Regions from separate parts of the Chromobacterium violaceum ATCC 12472 genome, predicted to be linked through region 2. Evidence: predicted binding sites of a transcription regulator. Region 2 holds the regulator's gene; the other holds the start of a gene.
The links. Region 2 encodes sigma-54, which starts transcription at its own class of promoters, with help from an activator protein. Its sites were predicted from a motif close to CTGGCACGCTTCATGCTT; they were not measured.
Positions count from the first base shown of each region.

Region 1: a site for sigma-54 is predicted at 2,538-2,555, ahead of glnL (nitrogen regulation protein NR(II)). Genes of this name have one in related genera too.

Region 1 is NC_005085.1:3,889,848-3,901,583, reverse strand. Features, by position in the region: gene ntrC (nitrogen regulation protein NR(I)) at 4-1,416, opposite strand; gene glnL (nitrogen regulation protein NR(II)) at 1,444-2,502, opposite strand; gene CV_RS17775 (DUF4124 domain-containing protein) at 2,626-3,093, opposite strand; gene glnA (type I glutamate--ammonia ligase) at 3,225-4,643, opposite strand; gene CV_RS17765 (rhodanese-like domain-containing protein) at 4,916-5,368, shown strand; gene aroE (shikimate dehydrogenase) at 5,540-6,361, shown strand; gene mtgA (monofunctional biosynthetic peptidoglycan transglycosylase) at 6,364-7,050, shown strand; gene mgtE (magnesium transporter) at 7,273-8,712, shown strand; gene prmC (peptide chain release factor N(5)-glutamine methyltransferase) at 8,720-9,541, shown strand; gene CV_RS17740 (phosphatase PAP2 family protein) at 9,545-10,291, shown strand; gene CV_RS17735 (FKBP-type peptidyl-prolyl cis-trans isomerase) at 10,357-10,836, opposite strand; gene CV_RS17730 (cupin domain-containing protein) at 10,978-11,736, shown strand, end outside.
Region 2 is NC_005085.1:3,625,657-3,637,392, forward strand. Features, by position in the region: gene CV_RS16400 (cation:proton antiporter) at 1-945, opposite strand, end outside; gene CV_RS16405 (KpsF/GutQ family sugar-phosphate isomerase) at 1,057-2,034, shown strand; gene CV_RS16410 (KdsC family phosphatase) at 2,081-2,605, shown strand; gene lptC (LPS export ABC transporter periplasmic protein LptC) at 2,602-3,171, shown strand; gene lptA (lipopolysaccharide transport periplasmic protein LptA) at 3,161-3,721, shown strand; gene lptB (LPS export ABC transporter ATP-binding protein) at 3,718-4,446, shown strand; gene CV_RS16430 (RNA polymerase factor sigma-54) at 4,450-5,850, shown strand; gene hpf (ribosome hibernation-promoting factor, HPF/YfiA family) at 5,918-6,250, shown strand; gene ptsN (PTS IIA-like nitrogen regulatory protein PtsN) at 6,373-6,834, shown strand; gene hprK (HPr(Ser) kinase/phosphatase) at 6,827-7,783, shown strand; gene rapZ (RNase adapter RapZ) at 7,764-8,606, shown strand; gene CV_RS16455 (flavin prenyltransferase UbiX) at 8,659-9,264, shown strand; gene CV_RS16460 (bifunctional ADP-dependent NAD(P)H-hydrate dehydratase/NAD(P)H-hydrate epimerase) at 9,267-10,733, shown strand; gene CV_RS16465 (DMT family transporter) at 10,802-11,725, shown strand.

The DNA.
Region 1 (11,736 bases), 260 kb from region 2:
CAATTAACTGTGCTGAGCGTCGTGCTCCAGCCCTAGTTCCTGAATCTTGCGGGTCAGGGTGTTGCGCCCCCAGCCCAGCAGGTGCGCGGCTTCCACCCGGCGCCCGCCGGTATGGCCGAGGCTGGCGCGGATGCAGGTGGTTTCGAAGCGGCGCGTCAGCTCATCGACGATGCCGACCTCGCCGGCGCGCAGACGCCGGCGGATCTCGTCCTCCAGCATCCGGTCCCAGTCGCCGTGCGGGCAACCGGCGGCCTCGGCTTGCGGCTCGCGCAGCTCCGGCGGCAGGTCGGCCACTTCGACGGTCTGGCCCGGCGCCATCACGCATATCCACTGGCACAGGTTTTCCAGCTCGCGCACGTTGCCGGTGAAAGCGCTGCGCTGGATCAGCGCCATCGCCGCCTCGGACAGGCGCTTGGGTTCGACGCCCAGCTGGGAGGCGCTCTTGGCCAGGAAGTGGCGGGCCAAGAGCGGGATGTCCTCGCGCCGCTCCCTCAGCGGCGGCAGCCGCAGGCGGATCACGTTGAGGCGGTGGTACAGGTCTTCGCGGAACAGCCCGTCGCGCACCCGTTGCTCCAGGTTCTGGTGGGTGGCGGCGATCACCCGGACATTGGCCTTGATCGGCGTGTGGCCGCCGACGCGGTAGAAATGGCCGTCGGACAGCACTCTGAGCAGCCGGGTTTGCAGCTCGGTCGGCATGTCGCCGATCTCGTCCAGGAACAGCGTGCCGCCTTCGGCTTCCTCGAAGCGGCCGCGCCGCGTGGCCAGCGCGCCGGTAAACGCGCCTTTTTCGTGGCCGAACAGTTCGGATTCCAGCAGGTCCTTCGGTATCGCCGCGGTGTTGAGCGCGATGAAGGGCTTGCCGGCGCGCACCGAGTGGCGGTGCAGCGCCTCGGCCACCCGTTCCTTGCCGGTGCCGGATTCTCCGGTGATCAGCACGGTGACGTTGGATTGGGCCAGCCGGCCGATGGCGCGGAATACGTCCTGCATCGCCGGCGCCTGGCCCAGCAGCACCGGCATCGCTTCCGGGCTGTCGGCGCCGCCGCCTTGCGCCTCGCTTTCGGCCAGCGCGCGCTCGATCAGCAGCACCGCCTGGTCGATGTCGAACGGCTTGGGCAGGTATTCGAAGGCGCCGCCCTGGAAGGCCGACACCGCGGAGTCCAGGTCGGAGTGGGCGGTCATGATGATGACCGGCAGCTGCGGATGCTCGGTCTTCACCTTGGACAGGAACTTCAGGCCGTCGGTGCCCGGCATGCGGATGTCGGAGATGATGGCTTGCGGCTTGTCGTCGTATAGCGCGTTGAGCGCGTCGTCGGCGCTGGCGAAGCTGTCGAAGCCGATGCCGGCGCGGGTCAGCGCCTTTTCCAGCACCCAGCGTATCGCCTTGTCGTCGTCTATGATCCAGACCGGCTTGGCCATGGCGTTTCTCCTCGTGTTCTCTTGTCGTTATCCCGCTTCGCCGCCGAAGGGCAGCAGCACGGTGAAGCAGGTCTGGCCCGGCCGCGAATCGAACTCTATGCTGCCGCCGTGCTGGTGGACGAAGGCCTGGGCCAGCGTCAGCCCCAGGCCGGTGCCTTCGGCGCGGCCGGTGACCAGCGGATAGAAGATGTGGTCGCGGATGTCGTCGGGTATGCCGGGACCGTCGTCGATGATCTGCAATTTCAGTGCCAGCTGATGGCGCTTGCGCGCCAGCGTGATCTGCCGCGCCACCCGGGTGCGCAGCGTGATGCGCCCCTGGCCGCGCAAGGCTTGCACCGCGTTGTTGACGATGTTCAGCACCACCTGGATCAGCTGTTCCTTGTCGGCGGAGAGCAGCGGCAGGCTGGTGTCGTAGTCGCGGACGACGGTCAGGCCCTGCGGATGCTGGGCCAGCGCGATGCTGCGCACCCGCTCCAGCACTTCGTGGATGTTGATCGGCCCGCGGTTGTGGCTGCGGTGCGGCGCCAGCAGCCGGTCTACCAGCGTTTGCAGCCGCAGCGCCTCCTCGGTGATCACCTCGGTGTACTCCTTGAGCTCGGGCCGGTCTGCCAGCTCGTGCTCCAACAGCTGCGCCGCGCCGCGTATGCCGCCCAGCGGGTTTTTGATCTCGTGGGCCAGGTTGCGGATCAGCTCGCGGTTGGCCTGGTGCTGCAGCAGCGAGCGCTCCTCGTTGGCGATCTTCAGCTGCTGGTCCAGCGGCCTGAGTTCGATCAGTGCCTGGCAGCCTTCGACGTCTATCGGCGTGATCGACAGCATCACGTGCAGCGCCGAGTCGTTGTGCAGCGGCTTCAGCTCCAGATCGTGCTCGATGTAGCTGGCGCCCTGGGCGAGCGCGGTGGCGAGCGCCTGATTCAGCGCCGGGCAGGGCTGGAACAGCTCGGGCAGCGCATGGCGCAGCAGTTCCCGGCTGCCCAGGGCCAGCAGGTTCTCGCAGGCGGGATTGACGAAGCGCAGCGCGGCTCCGGCATCGCAGATCAGCACCGGGGTGTCCAGGAGCTCCAGTCCGGCAAAGCTGGGTATCGTCATGGGGTAGGCTTGATCTATGGGTGTCGCGCGGAGAGCAGCAATAAGCGCGCCAGCCCGCCGGCTGGATTCCGCGGGGAGGCGCGCGCGTTCAGCTTCAAGTTTGCACCATTTTGGTGCAGCTTGCTATGGCAGGCCCAATTCCTTCTTCAGCGCCTGGACGTTCTTCTCGCGGTCGGTGACCTCGTTCTGCAGTTTCTGCACCCGGTCCAGGTATTTCTGGTAGTTGCGGGCTTCGTCGCCCAGCCGCACCGCCTTGCCTTCGTCCAGCGCCTTCTTGGCGGCGTCCAGCGCCTTGGCCTCGTTGGCCAGCTCCTGCTCCAGTATCTTCTTGCGGCCGCTGTCGCGCTGTTTCTGGGTGTCGGCATCGACGCTGGGATAGCCGCCGGACGCGGCCGGCTTGCCGGCGGAGGCGCCGCCGCTCTTCGCCCGCTGGCCGGGATAGGACGACAGCGGGTTCAGCTTGATGGGCTGCGCGCCGCGCAGCGGCACATTGGTGTAGGTGACGTTGCCTTGCGGGTCGACGTACTTGTAGATGGTGGCCGCCTGGGCGGCCCCGCAGGCCAGTAGCAGGCAGAGTGCGAGTGTCTTCATCGTCCGGGTACAGGGTGGGAATCGCCCTTGCATGATAAGCAAATCGCGCCGCCGCGTCATTCATGCCAGCATGCCGGCAGGGCATGAAAAACGGCAGCCTGGGCTGCCGTTGTGATCGACGCGCTTGCCGCTTACAGCGAGTAGTACATCGCGAATTCCACCGGGTGGGTGGTCATGCGGGTCAGGTTGACTTCCTGCATCTTCAGCTCGATGTAGGCGTCGATCCACTCGTTGGAGAACACGCCGCCGCGGGTCAGGAATTCGCGGTCCTTGTCCAGCGCGGCCAGAGCTTCATCCAGCGAGGCGCAGACGGTCGGGATCAGCTTGTCTTCTTCCGGCGGCAGGTCGTACAGATTCTTGTCGGCGGCGTCGCCCGGGTGGATCTTGTTCTGGATGCCGTCCAGGCCGGCCATCAGCAGCGCGGAGAAGCACAGGTACGGGTTGGCCAGCGGATCCGGGAAGCGGGCCTCGATGCGGCGGGCCTTCGGGCTGGCCACGTGCGGAATGCGGATCGAGGCGGAGCGGTTCTTGGCGGAGTAAGCCAGCTTCACCGGCGCTTCGTAATGCGGCACCAGGCGCTTGTAGGAGTTGGTGCCCGGGTTGGTGATGGCGTTCAGCGCCTTGGCGTGCTTGATGATGCCGCCGATGTAGTACAGCGCGGTGTCGGACAGGCCGGCGTAGCCTTCGCCGGCGAACAGGTTCTTGCCGTCCTTCCAGATCGACTGGTGCACGTGCATGCCGGAGCCGTTGTCGCCGACGATGGGCTTGGGCATGAAGGTGGCGGTCTTGCCGTAGCTGTGGGCGACGTTGTGCACCACGTACTTCAGGATCTGGGTCCAGTCGGCGCGCTGGGTCAGCGTGCTGAACTTGGTGCCGATTTCGTTCTGGCCGGCGGTGGCCACTTCGTGGTGGTGCACTTCGACCGGCACGCCCAGCTCTTCCAGCAGCAGCACCATCGCGGAGCGGATGTCCTGCGAAGAGTCCACCGGCGGAACCGGGAAGTAGCCGCCCTTGATGCCCGGGCGGTGGCCCATGTTGCCGCCTTCGAATTCCTCGGCGGACGCCCAGGCGGCTTCCTCGGCCTTGATCTTGACGAAGCAGCCGGACATGTCGGTGCCCCAGGTCACGCCGTCGAAGATGAAGAATTCCGGTTCCGGACCGAAGTAGGCGGTGTCGCCGTGGCCGGAAGCCTTCAGGTAGGCTTCGGCGCGCTTGGCGATGGAGCGCGGGTCGCGGTCGTAGCCCTTGCCGTCGGCCGGATCGATCACGTCGCAGTGCATGAACACGGTCGGCTCGTCAAAGAACGGGTCGATGCGGGCGGTGGCCGGATCGGCGATCAGCAGCATGTCGGAGGCCTGGATGCCTTTCCAGCCGGCGATGGAGGAGCCGTCGAAGGCGTGGCCGCGCTCGAACCAGGCATCGGCGTCTTCCAGCAGCACGTGCGCAGGGATGGAGACGTGCTGTTCTTTGCCGCGGGTATCGGTAAAGCGCAGATCGACAAATTTGACGTCGTTTTCTTGGATCAGTTTGACTACGTCGGCTACTGCCATGTTTTATCTCCTGAAAGGCAACGTGCACCCAAGGGCAAGTGCGTGAAAATTTTGGTACGTCCCGTTAAGCAGGAAGCGTGCCAGCCTCTGAAGCGCTGCTGCTGCATTGTGTCATAGCCGCCTGGGCTTATCCAGCTGGCTGGAATGGCTGTGCTTGAACCATTCTGGTGCCATGGCTTGAGTGATGCACCGATATGGTGCCATTTGCCAGCCATGCCGCGCGGGTCGATAATCTCCAACATAAGCCCGCAGTGTTGCAGGAGGAAAACAGCATGAGCAAAATGAGCCGGATTCTGCAGGACGCGCATCAGCGCGCGGAGCAAATGAGCCTGCCCTACAGTGGGGCGGTGCTGCCCGACGAAGCGTACGAATTGATGCAGGGTCTGCCCAAGGCGGTGCTGCTCGATGTGCGCAGCCACGCCGAGTGGCAGTTCGTCGGCACCGTGCCGGGCGCGGTGAACATCGAATGGCGCAGTTATCCAGGCATGGAGCCGAATCCGAATTTCCTGGCCCAGCTGACCCATCAGGTCGACCCCGAGGCCGTGCTGCTGGTGATCTGCCGCTCCGGCGCCCGTTCCGACCAGGTGGCGCGGCTGGCGGCCGAAAACGGCTACAGCGAGGTGTACAACGTGCTGGAAGGCTTCGAGGGCGACCGCGACGGCGAAGGCCACCGCAACTCCGTCGGCGGCTGGCGCTGGCGCGGCCTGCCTTGGGTGCAGGGCTGATTGTTCGCTGGCCCGAGGCGGTTGAAGTTTGCGGCGTTAAGCGGCAAAGTGTGGGGTGAACCCACGGTCCGGGTTCGCTGAACGGTCTTCTTCTGTCCGCCGCGCGGGCGCGGGAGGCCGCCTCGGCGCTTCCTGGCCGCAGAAAACATATCGCATTTTGGAAAGCCGGACATGACCGACCGTTACGCCGTAATCGGCAACCCGATCTCCCACAGCCAGTCTCCGTTCATACACGAGGAGTTCGCCCGCGCCACCGGGCAGGACATCAGCTACGAGCGCCTGTTCGCCGACATCGGCCGCTTCAACGACGTGGTGGGCGAGTTCGTCGCCAGCGGCGGCAAGGGCTTGAACATCACGCTGCCGTTCAAGGGCGACGCTTTCCGCTACGCGTCCGAGCTGACCGAGCGCGCGCGCGCGGCCGAGGCGGTCAACACGCTGACTTTCCGCGACGGCAAGGTATACGGCGACAACACCGACGGCGTCGGCCTGGTGCGCGACATCGTGGAAAACCTCGACTACCCGATCGTTGGACGACGCGTGCTGATCCTGGGTGCCGGCGGCGCGGTGCGCGGCGTGCTGGAGCCCATCCTGGAGCAGAAGCCGGCCAGCCTGACCATCGCCAACCGCACCGTGATCAAGGCCGAGGCGCTGGCCCATCATTTCGCCCGCTACGGCAAAGTGGAGGCCGTCGGCTACGCCGCGCTGGAAGGCCGCAGCTTCGACATCGTCATCAACGCCACCTCCACCAGCCTGAACAACGAGATGCCGCCGCTGCCGCACGGCGTGTTCACGCCGCGCACGCTGGCCTACGACATGGTGTACAGCACCGGCCTGACGCCGTTCCTGCAGCGCGCCCAAGGCGAAAACGCCGGCATGCTGGCCGACGGGCTGGGCATGCTGGTGGAGCAGGCGGCGGAATCGTTCTCCATCTGGCGCGGCGCGCAGCCGGAAACGCGCAAGGTGACCAATATGCTGAGGGAAGTGCTGGCCTGAGCATGTCGCGCATCCTGTTCAAGATCCTGGCGGCCCTGGTGGCCGCCTTTCTGCTGTATAACCTGTGGGTGCTCGGCCATATCATTTACTGGCGCGACCACAATCCCGGCGCCAGTTCCTTCATGAACGAGCAGCTGGCCAGGCTGCAGCAGGACGACCCCGAGGCCGAGCTGCGCCACAAGTGGGTGCCGTACGACAAGATCTCGCCCAATCTGAAACGGGCGCTGATCGCGTCGGAGGACGCCCGTTTCGTCGACCACGAGGGCTTCGACTGGGACGGCATCGAGGCGGCGTTCGAGAAAAACCTGAAGAAGGGCAAGATCGTCGCCGGCGGCTCCACCATCAGCCAGCAGCTGGCCAAGAACCTGTTCCTGTCCAGCGGCAAGACGCCGTGGCGCAAGCTGGAAGAGGCGCTGATCACGGTGATGCTGGAGACGGTGCTGGACAAGCGCCGCATCTACGAGATCTACCTGAACGTGATCGAGTGGGGCAACGGCGTGTTCGGCGCCGAGGCCGCCTCGCGTTACTACTTCCGCACCGGCGCCTCGCGCCTGTCGTCGTCCCAGGCCGCCAAGCTGGCCGCCATGGTGCCCAACCCGCGCTATTACGACGAACATCGCAACGCGCCGGGCCTGGCGCGCAAGACCCGCATCATCCAGCGCCGGATGGCTTACGTCGAGCTGCCCTGATCCCGTTCCTTCCCGCCTGCCGCCACGCCCGTGGCGGCGGCTGGAAGCCGCTTGTGACGGTATGTTACAATCGCGACTTTCTTTTCGCGCGCCGCGGGCACGTCGCGGCCAACGCAATGGACTTACCCAGTTATCCCTTAATCCAATCCCGTATCACTCTATAAAAACCCGCCTCACACCGTCGGCCCCCTTCGCGCGCCCAGTGGGCGGAAGGAGACGTGCATGACGGTTGCCTACAAGCAACAATCCGCCGATCGTCTGCAGGAAAGCCTGGGCCTGGTGCAGCGCCTGATCGAGCGCCAGCGCCAGCTTGAACATCTTGCCACGCGTCCGGACGCGGTCGAAACGGCCGCCGATCCCCTGGCGCTGCAACACAATCTGCAGGAACTGGGACACAAGCTGTCCCAGCTGCACCCGGCCGACATCGCCCACGTGCTGGAGGCGCTGCCGCTGGAAGACCGGCTGCTGGCCTGGGACCTGACCGATCCCTCGCGGGACGGTTCGGTGCTGCTGGAAGTCTCCGACGCGGTGCGCGAGTCGCTGATCGAAGTGATGGAGCCCGACGAGCTGGTGGCGGCGCTGGACGAACTGGACGCGGACGAGCTGGCCGAGCTGGCGCCCGACCTGCCGCGCCAGGTGGTGTACGAGGCCATGGGCCGGCTGGACGAGGAAGAGCGCGGCCAGCTGCAGTCCGTGCTGTCCTACGACGACGACCGCGTCGGCGCGCTGATGGATTTCGAGCTGGTGAAGATCCGCGCCGACGTCAGCTGCGAGGTGGTGCTGCGCTATCTGCGCCGCTTCGACGAGTTGCCCGGCCAGACCGACAAGATCTTCGTCACCGACGAAGCCGGGCTGCTCAAGGGCGTGCTGTCGGTGCGCAAGCTGCTGGTGTCCGATCCGGACACGCTGGTGGCGGAGGCGATGGCCACCGAGGTGGTGAGCTTCCATCCCGACGAGCCGGCGGTGGACGCCGCCCAGGCCTTTGAACGCTACGATCTGGTCAGCGCGCCGGTGGTGGACGAGCGCGGCGCGCTGCTGGGCCGGTTGACCGTGGACGCGATGGTGGATGTGATCCGCGAGGAATCTGACAGCGAGATGCTGAATCTGGCGGGTCTGAAGGAAGAGGAGGACCTGTTCGCGCCGGTGATCGACTCGGTGAAGAACCGCTGGTCCTGGCTGGCGATCAACCTTTGCACCGCCTTTTTCGCCTCCCGCGTGATCGGCGCGTTCGAGCATTCCATCGCACAATTGGTGGCGCTGGCGGCGCTGATGCCCATCGTCGCCGGCATAGGCGGCAATTCGGGCAACCAGACCATTACCATGATCGTGCGCGCGCTGGCCATGGGCCAGATGCAGCTTGGCCAGGCCGGCCGCCTGTGGCGCAAGGAGCTGGGCGTCAGCGTGATCAACGGCATGGTCTGGGGCGGCGTCATCGGCGCGGTGGCGTGGCTGCTGTACGGCAGCGTGTCGCTGGGCCTGGTGATGCTGGCGGCGATGACGCTGAACCTGATGCTGGCCGCCACCATGGGGGTGATGATCCCGACGCTGATGCAGAAGCTGGGCAAGGACCCGGCGCTGGGCTCCAGCGTGCTGATCACCGCCTGCACCGACTCCGGCGGCTTCCTGATTTTCCTGGGGCTGGCCACCCTGTTCCTGCTGTAATAGAACCATGCCGACCATAGAACAGGCGCTGCGGCGCCACCCCTTGCCCAGGCTGGAGTCCAGGATGCTGCTGACGCAGGCCTGGCCCGGCCTGACCCACGCCACCATCCTCGGCCATCCCGAGCGCGAGCTGCCGGAGGAGACTGCGTCCGCTTTCGACGCGCTGGCCGCGCGGCGCCTGGCCGGCGAGCCGATCGCCTACCTGCTGGGATCGCGCGAATTCTACGGCCGGGATTTCCGGGTGAGCCCGGCGGTGCTGATTCCGCGGCCGGAAACCGAACATCTGGTCGAGCAGGCGCTGTCCCGCGTCGACCGTACCATGCCGGCTCGGGCGGTGGATCTGGGCACCGGCAGCGGCATCATCGCCATCACGCTGGCGCTGGAGGCGCCGGACTGGTCGTTGGGCGCGGTCGATGTCTCGGCCGAGGCGCTGGCCGTCGCGCGCGGCAATGCCGACGCGCTGGGCGCCCGCGTCGATTTCCGCCTGGGCAGCTGGTTCGGCCCGCTGGACGCGGACGCGCGTTTCGAGCTGATCGTGTCCAACCCGCCCTACATCGAGCGCGGCGACCATCATCTGGCGGAAGGCGACCTGCGTTTCGAGCCGCGCGGCGCGTTGACCGACGAGGCCGACGGCCTGGCCTGCCTGCGCGAAATCGCCGCCGGCGCGCCGGGGCGGCTGGCCGACGGCGGCTGGCTGATGGTCGAGCACGGCTACGACCAGGGCGAGGCGGTGCGGGGCTTGTTCGCCGACGCCGGCTTGCTTGAAGTGGAAACCATTGTCGATCTGGCGGGGCAGGACCGCATCACCATCGGGCGGAAGGCGGTTTGAGCGATGTCCCGGCTTAGCCGATTCTGGCCGGCCATGCTGTTGGCCGCATTGAGCGCGGCCCTGCTGGCCTGGCCGCAGGCCAACCGCCTGCTGTTTCTTTTTCTGCACCCGCTGCTTCAGCACCTGCCGGCGCCGCTGTGGCGCTTGATCAGCGTGTTCGGCGATTGGCCGACCGTGCTGGCGCTGATGCTGGCCCTGTGCTGGCGCGAGCCGAGGCGTCTGCCGGCGCTGATTGTCGGCGGCGCGGCCGCCATCGCGCTGGCGGCGCTGCTGAAGGCCGGCTTCGCCGTGCCCAGGCCGCCGCTGGTGTTGCCTCGCGGTTCGGTCGATCTGCTGGACCGGCTGCCCGGCAACGGTTCTTTTCCGTCCGGCCACGCGATGGCCGCCGCCGCGTTGGCCACCTTCGCCTGGAGAGGCGCAGGATGGGGCAGGGCGGCCGCGTGGCTGCCGCTGGTCGGGCTGGTGATGCTGTCCCGAATCGCCATTGGCGTGCATTGGCCGCTGGATTTGTCCGTCGGCGCGCTGCTGGGCTGGGTAACGATGCGGCTGGCGCTGCGTTTCGCCTGGCCGGGCGGCTGGCTGCGCGACACCGCCCGCACGGCGGAATTGATTTTGCTGGTGTTGCTGGCGGGCGCGCTGGCCTGGCTGCTGGGACAGCGCGGCGTGTTCGCCGAATACTGGCTGCGCGCGGCGATTGCCGGCGTCGTGTTGCTGGCGGGTCTCTGGCGCTTTGCCCGCAGCGGGCGCTGAGGACACATAAAAAAGCGGCCCGCGGGCCGCTTTTCCAGACAGGGCGATGAGTCGCCGCTTGCCGATCAGTGGTGATGGCCGTGTTCGCCGTGGGCGTGGCCGTGGCTGATCTCGTCGTCGCTGGCGGCGCGGACTTCCACTACCTTGGCGGCGAAGCGGATGCTCTGGCCGGCCAGCGGGTGGTTGGCGTCGACCACGGCTTTGCCGTCGGCGATGTCGGTGACGCGGAACAGCAGCAGTTCGCCGGTTTCCGGATCGTCGGCTTCGAATACCATGCCGACTTCGACGTCGGCCGGGAACACTTCCAGGTCTTCCACGCGGATCAGCTCTTCTTCCGGATCGCCGAACGCGTCGTCGGAGGTCAGCTTGACGTCGACGGATTCGCCGACGTTCTTGCCTTCCAGCGCCTCTTCCACCAGCGGGAAGATGCCATCGTAGCCGCCGTGCAGGTAGCTGATCGGCTCTTCGGTCTTGTCGAGCAGGTTGTTGTCGGCGTCGAACATCTCGTAGTGGATCGTGACGATGGTGTTTTTGGCGATTTGCATGAGTTGGATATCCGTGATGGATGGTAAAAAAACTTGACAGGGACGGTCCCGAGGGTGTTCCTTCCACCGCAAGATAGGACGCTCGCGCGTCTAGCTGGCGTATTGTAAACCATAGACGGGCGGCTGAGCCCGTAAAAGCAGATGAATACCACAAACTTGCTGGGCGGCATGCCGCCCGAACAATTCCTGGCCGAATACTGGCACAAGAAACCGTTATTGATCCGCGGCGCGCTGACCGATGTCGGCCCGCACGTCGACTTTTCCGTCTTGTCCGAACTGGCGCAACGGGACGACGCCGAGTCCCGGCTGATCGAATACAAGAAAGACAAGTGGCACCTGGAGCGCGGTCCCTTCCGCGCCTCGCGCTTCCGCCGGCTGGCGGAAACCGACTGGACGCTGCTGGTTCAGGGCGTCAACCACCATCTGCCGCACATCGACGACATCCTGTGGCGCTTCAATTTCATCCCCTATGCCAGGCTGGACGATCTGATGATCAGCTATGCCCCGCCAGGCGGCACGGTCGGCCCGCATTTCGACGCCTACGATGTGTTCCTGCTGCAAGTGGGCGGCAAGAAGCGCTGGCAGATTTCCTCGCAACACGACGACGACTTCATCGAAGACGCGCCGATCCGCGTGCTGAAGGATTTCCGCATGGAGCAGGAGTTCGTGCTGGAACACGGGGACATGCTGTACCTACCGCCCCACTGCGCGCACTACGGCGTGGCGCTGGAGCCGGGCATGACTTACTCGATCGGTTTCCGCGCGCCGCCGGCGCAGGAGCTGGCCGCCCAGTTCCTGGTCTATCTGCAGGACCGCGTCTGCATCGACGGGGTTTACGCCGACCCGGATCTGAAGCTGCAGGCCGATCCGGCGAAGATAGGCGGCGAGATGATCGATCAG
Region 2 (11,736 bases):
GAACAAACGGCCCAGACCGAACACCACCGCCAGCTTCAAAGGCAGCAGCAGCGCCAGCAACAGCAAAACCTCGCCGAAGCGGCCGAACAGCACCGACAATTCCAGCTTCATGCCCACGGTGATGAAGAAGAAACCCAGCAGGATGTCGCGGAAAGGCTTGATGTCCTCCTCCACCTGGTAGCGGTACTCGGTTTCCGAGATCAGCATGCCGGCGACGAAGGCCCCCAGCGCCAGGCTGAGGCCGGAGAGCTCGGTCATCCAGGCGATGCCCAGCGTCACCAGCAGCACGTTGATCATGAACAATTCGCCGGAACGCTGGCGCGCCACCAGGTGGAACCAGGGCCGCACCAGACGCTGGCCGAAGAACAGCAGCAAGGCCAGCACCACCAGCACCTTGCCGCCCGCCTTGGCCAGATCCAGCCACAGCGTGTCGCTGCCGCCGGCGAAGGCCGGCAGCATGATCAGCAGCGGCACCACGGCGATGTCCTGGAACAGCAGCACGCCGATCGCCAGCTGGCCGTGCGGCTGGTTCAATTCCAGCCGTTCCGCCAGCAGTTTGCTGACGATGGCGGTGGACGACATCGCCAATGCCCCGCCGATGGCGAAACCAGTCAGCGGGCTGCCTGTCAGATAGGCGATGGCCATCGCCACCAGCAGCATGGTCAGCGCCACCTGGGCGAAACCGACGCCGAACACCAGCTGGCGCATCGCCCTCAGCCTGGGCAGCGAAAACTCCAGGCCTATGGTGAACATCATGAACACGATGCCGATCTCGCCGAGGAAGGCAGTCTCCTTGCCCTGCGGAATCAGGTTCATCACCCCCGGCCCCGTCAGGAAGCCCACCACCAGGTAGCCGAGCATGGCCGGCACCTTCAGGCTGCGGCACAGGGTGACCACCAGCACGGCGGCCAGCAGGACGAGGACGATGGGGGCCATGGAATGCATCGGCGGACGGGGCTCCTGGGTAAGAATTGGCAACGGAAAACACGACCGCCAAGCAAAACTTGCACCAGCACCCGCGTCAATCGATTATAACCTTTGATATACTTTTGCCTTATGGAAAAAACTCACATCAGCCGCCTGGAGACGGCGCGCGAAGTGCTGCTCACCGAAGCGGCCGCGCTGAGCACCCTGGCCGAACGCCTGAACGGCGAGTTTCTGGACGCGGTGGAAGCGATTCTGGCCTGCCAGGGCCGCGTGATTGTCACCGGCATGGGCAAGTCCGGCCACGTCGGCCGCAAGATCGCCGCCACGCTGGCCAGCACCGGCACCCCGGCCTTCTTCGTGCATCCGGCCGAAGCCGCCCACGGCGACCTGGGCATGATCACCGGCGACGATGTGGTGATCGCGCTGTCCAACTCCGGCGAGTCGGCCGAAGTGGTGTCGCTGCTGCCGGCGCTGAAGCTGAAAGGCAGCAAGCTGATCGCGGTGACCGGCCGGTCCGAATCGACGCTGGCGCAGGCCGCCGACGTCCTGCTGCACACGCATGTCGAGCGCGAGGCCTGCCCGCTGAACCTGGCGCCGACCACCAGCACCACCGCGCAGATCGCGCTGGGCGACGCGCTGGCGGTGACGCTGATGGAGGCGCGCGGCTTCGGGCAGAGCGATTTCGCGCTGTCCCACCCGGGCGGCAGCCTGGGCCGGCGCCTGCTGGTGCACGTGAAGGACCTCATGCACGGCGGCGACGCCCTGCCCCGCGTGGCGCCGGGCACGCCGCTGAAGGACGCGCTGCTGGAAATGTCCCAGAAACGTCTGGGCATGGTCACCGTCGGCGATGCCGACGGCACGCTGCACGGCATCTACACCGACGGCGACTTGCGCCGCACGCTGGAAAAGGGCGTGGACGTCTACCGCTTGAAAGTGGACGAGGTAATGGGCCGCAAGCCGCGCACGATACAACCGGACAAGCTGGCGGCCGAGGCCGGCTTCCTGATGAAACAGCACCAGATCACCAGCCTGGTGGTCGTCGACGCCCAGGGCAAGCTGGCCGGCGTGCTCCACATGCACGACCTGCTGCACGCCGGCGTGTTTTAACACCAGCCGGCCGGTCGCATCGACCGGCGGCGGCAAGGATCAAGCAATGCGTATGATTTCCGAGCAGGCCCGCAAGGTGAAACTGCTGATCATGGATGTGGACGGCGTTCTCACCGACGGCCGCATCTACTACAACGCCCAGGGCGAGGAGAGCAAGTCCTTCTACGTGCAGGACGGCCTCGGCCTGCGCCTGCTGCAGGGCGCAGGCGTGCAGCTGGCCATCATCTCCGGCCGCGCCGACCGCTGCGTCGAGCATCGCGCCCGCGCGCTGAACATCGACCATTACTACGGCGGCGTCCACGACAAGCAAGTCGCGCTGGCCGATCTGCTGGACAAGACCGGCCTGTCCGCCGACGAGTGCGCCTTCATCGGCGACGACCTGATCGACCTTCCCATCCTGACCCGGGTCGGCCTGGCCGTGGCCGTGCCCGAGGCTCCGCCGCAGGTGCGCCAGCATTGCCATTACGTGACCGGCAACCCCGGCGGCCACGGCGCGGTGCGCGAGCTCGCCGAGCTGATCATGCAGGCCCAGGGCAGTTTCGAAGGCGTGCTCGCACGGTATCTGGCATGATCAAGCTGCTGCGCTCACACCGCCTGTTCCCGGTGCTGCTGATCGGCCTGACCGCGCTGCTGACGGTATGGCTGGACCAGATCTCGCGCTGGGACAGCCACCGCCGCGAGCTGGACCCGGACAAGCCCGAATACGTGGCGGAAAACCTGGTGGCAACCCGCTACGACAAGCAGGGCATGCTGATGGACAAGCTGATCGCCACCCGGATGTGGCAATACCCAGGCAAGCCCGACGCCTATTTCGAGAACCCCGACCTGTACCAGTACCAGCAGGGCGCGCTGCAATACCACGTGACCGGCGAGACCGGACGCTACAACAACAAAAGCCAGCAGGCCTACTTCGACAAGAAAGTCGTTTTGATCAAACCCGCAGACAGCAAGCAACCGGAAACCCGGCTGGTCAGCAGCGCGATGTTCGTCGACACCGGCAAGCGCTTCGCCAGCTCCAAGGCGCCATCGGTGATCTATCAGGGCAATTCGGTGGCCAACTCCATCGGCTTCAGCTACCAGGAGTCGCTGGGCCTGCTCAATCTGTACTCCAAAACCAAGATCGTCTATGTCAAATAACTCCCGCATCCTGCTGGCCGGCCTGCTGCTGTCCGCCGCCGCGCTGGCCCACGCCGAACAGGCGGATAAAACCAAGCCCATCGAAATCACCAGCGACAACGGCTGCACCATGGAGCAGACCAAGGGCATCTCCACCTGCACCGGCAACGTGGTGGTGGTGCAGGGCACGCTGCGCCTGAACGCCGACAAGGTAGTCGCCACGCAGGACCAGCAGGGCAACCAGACGCTGCAGGCCACCGGCCGCATCGTCACCTTCCGCCAGAAGCTGGACAACAACAGCGGCTGGATCGAAGGCCAATCCAGCAAGCTCGACTACGACAGCGCCAAGCACTTCGCGGTGCTGACCGGCAACGCCCGCGTCAAGCGCAACGGCGACCTCGTGATCGGCAACGTGATCACCTACGACACCCAGAGCGAGGTCTACCAGGTGATGGGCGGCGGCGCCAGCGCCGGCAAGGGCGGCGGACGCACCACGGTGATCCTGCAGCCCAAGACCTCCGCGTCGCAGCCGGCGGCCGCCAAGCCCGCCGCCGGAGCCGCCAAGCCATGAAGCACAGCACCCTCACTGTCTCCAAGCTGAAAAAGCGCTTCAAGAAGCGCACCGTGGTCAAGGACGTGTCGCTGAGCATAGACAGCGGCGAAGTGGTCGGCCTGCTCGGCCCCAACGGCGCCGGCAAGACCACCAGCTTCTACATGATTGTCGGCCTGATCGGCGCCGACGACGGCGACATCCGGCTGGACGACGCGTCCATCACCCGCTACCCGATCCACCAGCGCGCCCAGCTGGGCCTGGGCTACCTGCCCCAGGAAGCGTCCATCTTCCGCCGCATGACGGTGGAGGAAAACATCGCCGCCATCCTGGAGATCGCCGGCCTCAAGGGCAAGGAGCTGGAAAAAGAGCTGGACCTGCTGCTGGACGACCTGAACATCGGCCACCTGCGCGACAGCAACGCGCTGTCGCTGTCCGGCGGCGAGCGGCGCCGGGTGGAGATCGCCCGCGTGCTGGCCACCCGCCCCCGCTTCATCCTGCTGGACGAACCGTTCGCCGGCGTGGACCCGATCGCGGTGATCGACATCCAGAAGATCATCTCCTTCCTGAAGGAGCGCGGCATCGGCGTGCTGATCACCGACCACAACGTGCGCGAAACGCTGCGCATCTGCGACCGCGCCTACATCATCAGCGACGGCTCGGTGCTGGCCTCCGGCCAGCCGGAAGAACTGGTCAACAACGAGAAAGTGCGCGAGGTCTACCTCGGCGAGCACTTCCACCTGTAAGCGATGAAACAGGCCCTTCAGCTCAAGGTATCCCAGCAACTGACGCTGACGCCGCAGCTGCAGCAGTCGATCAAGCTGCTGCAGCTGTCCACGCTGGATCTGCAGGCGGAAGTGGAACGCTTCCTGCTCGACAATCCGCTGCTGGAGCGCGGCGACGAGCCCCGCGACGGCGAGGCCCCGGGCGACGGCCCCGAACAGCAGGACAGCCCGGTCGAAGCGCAGGAAGCCGATAGCCGCGACGACGGCGCCGGCGAGCTGCTGGACTGGGGCGCGGGCGCACGCAAGGGGGACGACGACGACTTCGACCCCATGCTCAACGTGCCCTGCCCCATCAGCCTGCGCGAGCACCTGCTGACCCAGCTGGGCGAGCTCGCCCTCACCGACCGCGACCGCGCGGTGGTCAGCCTGCTGATCGAGGAGCTGGACGACGACGGCTACCTGCCGCTGGGACTGGACGAACTGGCCGGCAACCTGCCGCTGGAACTGGAGCTGGACAGCGACGAGCTGGCGGTGGGCCTCGCGCTGCTGCAGCAGTTCGACCCGGCCGGCGTCGGCGCCCGCTCGCTGGCCGAATCGCTGACGCTGCAGCTGCGGCGCCTGCCGGGAGACGAGCCCGGGCACGCGCTGGCGCTGGCCATCGTCCGCGAGCATCTGGCATTGCTGGGCGGACGCGACTACGCCAGGCTGAAAAAGCTGCTGCGCTGCGACGACGCCGCGCTGCGCGACGCGCAGGCGCTGATCGCCAGGCTCAACCCCCATCCCGCCACCGGCTTCGGCCACGGCGACGTCCACTACGTGATCCCCGACATCAGCGTACGCAAGCTGCGCGGCCGCTGGACCGCCGAGCTCAACCGCGCCGCGATGCCCCGCCTGCGGGTCAACCGGCTGTACGAACGGATGCTGGCCGACCACCGCGCCGGCGGCGAAATGTCGGGCCGTCTGCAGGAGGCGCGCTGGCTGGTCAAGAACATCCAGCAGCGATTTGACACCATACTCAAAGTGGCGGAAGCTATTGTCGAGCGTCAACAGTTGTTCTTTGAGCACGGCGAAGTGGCGATGCGCCCGCTGATTCTGCGGGACATCGCGGAAGAGCTGGGCCTGCACGAATCCACCGTTTCCCGATCCACCAGCCAGAAATACCTGCTCTGTTCGCGGGGTTTGTTCGAGCTCAAGTATTTCTTCGGCAGTTCGCTGGAAACTGAAAGCGGCGGCGAGTGCTCCGCCACCGCGATCAAGGCCCATATCCGCGGCATGATAGACGCCGAGGACCGCGCCAAGCCGCTGTCCGACAGCGCCATCGCCGACGCGCTGGCCAAACAGGGAATTCAGGTTGCCAGACGCACCGTAGCCAAGTATCGTGAAGCCATGCAGATTCCGGCGGTGAATCTGCGCAAGGCGCTGTAGGGCGCCTCAAGAATACAATGCCGCCCGACAACCCGACCGGGCGGTCAACACCAGAAGGAGCTAGGGTATGAACCTCAAAGTAACTGGCCTGCACCTGGAAGTCACCCCGTCGCTGCGCGAATACATCGAGAACAAGCTGGAGCGCATTACCCGCCATGTCGACCATGTGATCGACATCTCCGTCACCCTGTCGGTGGACAAGCTGGTCCAGAAGGCCGAAGTCAATGTGCACCTGTCCGGCAAGGACATCCACATCGAGGCTTCCGAGGCCGATCTCTACGCCGCCATCGATATCCTGATGGACAAGCTGGACCGCCAGGTCCTGAAATACAAGGAAAAGCTGACCGAGCACCGCGCGCTGGGCTCGGGCGAGGCCTCGCAGACCCAGGCTTCGCTGTAAGGCCTGACTGAAGAGAACGGGAGCCTGGCGGTTCCCGTTTTTCTTTGCGCTTGCCGGTTTTCAGTACTATCAAGGCAACGTAGAATCCACAGTTTCCCCAAAAGCCGCATGCATAATCCAACATGAATCTCATCGGCAAGATCCTGACCCCGGACCATATCCTGCTGGACCTGGACGTCGCCAGCAAGAAACGGGTGTTCGAGCAGGTGGGCCTGCTGGTGGAAAACACCCGCGGCATCGCCCGCAGCGAGATTTTCGACAGCCTGTTCAGCCGTGAAAAACTGGGCTCCACCGGACTCGGCCAGGGCGTGGCCATCCCCCATGGCCGCGCGCGCGGCCTGAAGGAAGCCACCGGCGTGTTCATCCGCCTGAAGGCGCCCATCCCCTTCGACGCCCCGGACGGCAAGCCGGTGCAATGCCTGTTCGTGCTGCTGGTGCCCGAGCACGCCACCGACCTGCATCTGCAGGTGCTGTCGGAGCTGGCGCAGATGTTCTCCAGCCGCCAGATGCGCGAGCAGATGCTGGGCGTGGACGCGCGCGACGACCTGTACCAGCTGCTTTGCGAATGGACCCCCCATGCCTAGCATCACCGTGCGCCGGCTGTATCAGGAAAACCAGCAGAAACTGAATCTCACCTGGGTCGCCGGCACCGGCGGCTCCGACAATGTGATTGGCAACGACGACCAGCGTCCTACGCTGGCCCTGGTCGGCCACCTGAACTTCATCCACCCCAACCGGGTGCAGGTGCTGGGCCTCGCCGAGGTGGACTACCTGAACAAGCTGGAGCAGTCGGCGGCCAAGACCGCGCTGGACCAGCTGTTCCACAAGAGCATGTCGGTGGTGATGGTGGCCAACGGCCAGCCCGTGCCCCGGCTGCTGCGCGACTACTGCCACAGCCACAACGTGCCCTTGATGTGCAGCACGCTGGAAAGCCCGTACCTGATGGACGTGCTGCGGATTTACCTGGCGCGGGCGCTGGCGGTGTCCACGGTGCTGCACGGCGTGTTCCTCGACGTGTTCGAGATCGGCGTGCTGATCATGGGCGACTCGGCGATGGGCAAGAGCGAACTGGCGCTGGAGCTGATTTCCCGCGGCCACGGCATGGTGGCCGACGACGCGGTGGAGCTGTACCGCATCGGCCCGGACACGCTGGAGGGCCGTTGCCCGCCGCTGCTGCGCGACTTTCTGGAAGTGCGCGGCCTCGGCATCCTCAACATCCGCACCATCTTCGGCGAGACCGCGGTCCGTCCCAAGAAAGTGCTGAAGCTGATCATCCACTTGGTCAAGGCCAACGACCAGGCGATGCAGGCGCTGGACCGGCTCAACATCCAGTCCGAAACCCAGGACATCATCGGCGTCACCGTGCGCAAGGTGGTGCTGCCGGTGGCCGCAGGCCGCAACCTGGCGGTGCTGGTGGAAGCCGCGGTGCGCAATTACATCCTGCAGCTGCGCGGCATAGACAGCACCCGCGAGTTCATCGAACGCCATACCAACTTCTTGAGAGACCAGGAAAATGCGCCTGATATTGATTAGCGGCCTGTCCGGCTCCGGCAAGTCGGTGGCGCTGCGCGCGCTGGAGGACTCCGGCTTCTATTGCGTGGACAATCTGCCGGCCACCATGCTGCCCGAGGCGATGGCGATGTACGACGACTTCGGCTACCAGGATATCGCCATCAGCGTCGACACCCGTTCCGGCCCGTCGCTGGGCGCGCTGCCGCAGGTGGTGGAAGGACTGAAAACCCAGGGCATCGACGTGCGCCTGCTGTTCCTGGAAGCCAAGCCGGAAACGCTGGTCAAGCGCTTCTCAGAGACCCGCCGGCGCCATCCGCTGTCCGGCTCGGGCATCACGGTGGAGGAAAGCATACTGCTGGAACAAGAGATGCTCGCCGATGTGCTGGAGCTCGGCACCCGCATCGACACCAGCGAATTGTCGGCCAACGCGCTCAGAAGCTGGGTGCGCGAACTGGTGGACGCGGACGGCAACCGGCTGACGCTGATCTTCGAATCGTTCGGCTTCAAGCACGGCGTTCCCCAGGACGCCGACTTCGTGTTCGACGCCCGCTGCCTGCCCAATCCCTACTACGACCCGCAGCTGCGCCCGTTCACCGGCCGCGACGAGCCCATCATCGACTTCTTCTCCGGCAACAAGGCCGTGGCCGAAATGATAGCCGACATCCAGGCGATGATCGCCAAGTGGCTGCCCTGCTACGGCAAGGAAAACCGCAGCTACCTGACGGTGGCCGTCGGCTGCACCGGCGGCCAGCACCGCTCAGTCTACATCATCGAAAACCTGGCGCGCGCCTTCTCCGACCGCCAGGTGCTGGTCCGCCACCGCCAGCTGTACCGCGAACACTGAATGGCCGGGAAGACGCCGCGCTTCCCTCCCCGCTTGGCTCAAGAAGGATGAAATGACCCGCAAGACCATCACCGTCGCGCTGACCGGCGCCTCCGGCCTGCCCTACGGCCTGCGCCTGATCGAAATCCTGCTCGCCGCCGGCGCGCGGGTATGGGTGCTGTACTCGCAGGCCGCCCAAGTGGTGGCCAAACAGGAAATGCAGCTGACGCTGCCTTCCCGTCCCGCGGAAATGCTCGCCTGGCTGCGGGAGCGCTACCCGGCCGGCGACGGCCAGCTGGAAGTGTACGGCCGCGAGGAATGGTTCGCGCCGGCCGCCTCAGGCTCCAATCCGCCGGACGCGATGGTGGTATGTCCGTGCTCGATGGGCACGCTGGCGGCCATCCGCCACGGCATGAGCGACAACCTGATCGAACGCGCCGCAGATGTCTGCATCAAGGAGCAGCGCAAGCTGGTGCTGGTGCCGCGCGAGACGCCGCTGTCCGCCATCCACCTGGAGAACATGCTGGAGCTGGCGCGCCTGGGCGTGGTGATCCTGCCGCCTTCCCCCGGATTTTATACCCACCCCAAGAGCGTGGACGACATGGTGGACTTCGTCGTCTCCCGCATCCTCGATCAACTGGGCGTAGCGCAGACATTGACGCCGCGCTGGGGAGAGTAGGCATGGACGGCGGCCCGATCCTGAGCCTGGAAGCGCTGCGCCGGCTGGAGAAGGCCGCCGCCGGCGACGGCCTGGACCTGATGCGCCGCGCCGCGCTGGCCGCCGCGGACTGGGTCACCCGCCACTGCCCGCCCGCCTCTTCGCTGCTGGTCTGCGCCGGCCCCGGCAACAACGGCGGCGACGCGCTGTACGCGGCGCTGGAGCTGCAGAAGCGCGGCCATCCGCTGACGGTCCTGCAACCCGTCGCGCCGGCCAGCGACGCATGCCGTGCCGCCCGCCTCCAGGCCGAAAGCGCGGGCATCGCCATCCTGGCGGAGCTCCCCGACAATGCGCCGACGCCGGCGCTGCTGATAGACGGCCTGTTCGGCATCGGCCTGTCCCGGCCGCTGGACGCGTCCTGGCAAGACCTGATCGCCCGGCTGAACCGGCTGGACTGCGCCAGGCTGGCGCTGGACTGCCCGAGCGGGCTGGACGCCTACACCGGGCATGCCCTGGGCGCGGCGATCCGCGCCGACCACACGCTGACTTTCCTCTGCCACAAGCCGGGTCTGTTCGGCGGCCCCGGCGCGGATTTCGCCGGCCGGGTGGAACTGGCGGCGCTGGATTGCCCCGCCGCCCTGTACCCGGAAGCAGAAGGCGAGCTCAACCGCCCGTCAGCGGCGGCGCTCGCCCGTTCCCGCGACAGCCACAAGGGCAGCTACGGCTCGGTGTCGGTCATCGGCGGCGCGCCCGGCATGCTGGGCGCGGCGCTGCTCGCCGGGCGCAGCGCGCTGGCAGGCGGCGCCGGCAAGGTCTACCTGTGCGCGCTGGACGACAGGCTGCCCGTCGATCCGGCCGCGCCGGAACTGATGATGCGCCCGGCGGACGAGTCGGCGGACATCCCCGCCGCCGACGTGCTGGCCATCGGCCCCGGCCTGGGGCAACAGGAGCTGGCCGAGCGGCTGCTGGAACTGGCGATCTCCCGCGCCTGTCCGCTGGTGCTGGACGCCGACGCGCTCAATCTGCTTGCCGTCCGCCGCGACCTGGCCGCCCGCATCGCGGCGCGCGGCGCGCCCACCGTGCTGACGCCCCACCCAGCCGAGGCGGCGCGGCTGCTGAAGCTGGACACGCGGGAAATCCAGGCCGATCGCGTTGGCCATGCCCGGCGCCTGGCCGCCCTCTTCAACTGCGTGGTGGTCTTGAAGGGCGCGGGCAGCCTGATCGCGCGGCCGGACGGCTATTATCGCGTCAACGACAGCGGGGGGCCGGAACTGGCCTCCGCCGGCCAGGGCGACGTGCTGACCGGCCTCGTCGCCGCATTGCTGGCCCAGGGCCTGGACGCCTTCGACGCGGCCTCGCTGGCGGCGCGGCTGCACGGCCTGGCCGGCGACGGCTACCGCGCCGAAAGCGGCGGCCCGATCGGACTGACCGCGTCCGCCACCGTTCCGCGCCTCAGCCGCGCGCTCAACCATCTGCACGCCGAAGGCTGAAGCGCTTTGCCGATGACGGCGGTTTGTAGTTAAGATCGACCGGCAAGCCCACATACCGGAGAGCCGTCTTGTCGTCCGCCCATAACCAGAAAAAAGCCTACGCCTTCGGCCTGGGCGCCGTGCTGGCCTGGTCCACCGTCGCCAGCGCCTTCAAGCTCAGCCTGCAATATCTCAGTCCGATGCAGCTGGTGCTGTACGCCAGCGCCGCCTCGCTGCTGTCGCTGCTGTCCATCCTCGCCTGGCAAGGACGGCTACCCGAGCTGGCCGCCGCCTTCCGCCGCCACTGGAAAAGCTCGCTGCTGCTCGGCGCGGTCAACCCCTTCGCCTACTACCTGGTGCTGTTCCAGGCCTACTCGCTGCTGCCGGCGCAGGAGGCGCAGGCGATCAACTACACCTGGGCGCTGACGATGACGCTGCTGGCCGTGCCGCTGCTGAAGCAGAAGCTGAGGTTGCAGGACGCGATGGCCGCGCTGGTCTGCTATCTGGGCGTGCTGGTGATCGGCACCCGGGGACAGCTGCTCGAACTGCATTTCTCCAACCAGTTGGGCGTGCTGCTGGCGCTGGCCTCGACGCTGCTGTGGGCAGGCTACTGGATATTCAACACCCGCGACACGCGCGAACCGGTGCTGGGACTGGCGCTGAACTTCGCCTCCAGCCTACCCCTGAGCCTGGCCTGGTGCGCCTGGCATGGCCAGTTGACGCCGCCCGCCTGGCAGGGACTGGCCGGCGCGGCCTACGTCGGCGCGCTGGAGATGGGCTTCACCTTCGTGCTGTGGCTGTCGGCGATGAAGCTGACGCGCAGCACCGCCAGCATCGCCAACCTGATCTTCCTGTCGCCCATGGCGTCCTTGCTGCTGATCCACCTGATCGTCGGCGAGGCCATCCTGCCGTCTACGCTGCTGGGCCTGGCGCTGATCCTGGGCGGCCTGCTGGCGCAGAAACTGCCGCTGCGCCGCGTCCAGCCGCAGCCGCTGGCCAACCCGCCGTCCTGATCCGCGAACCA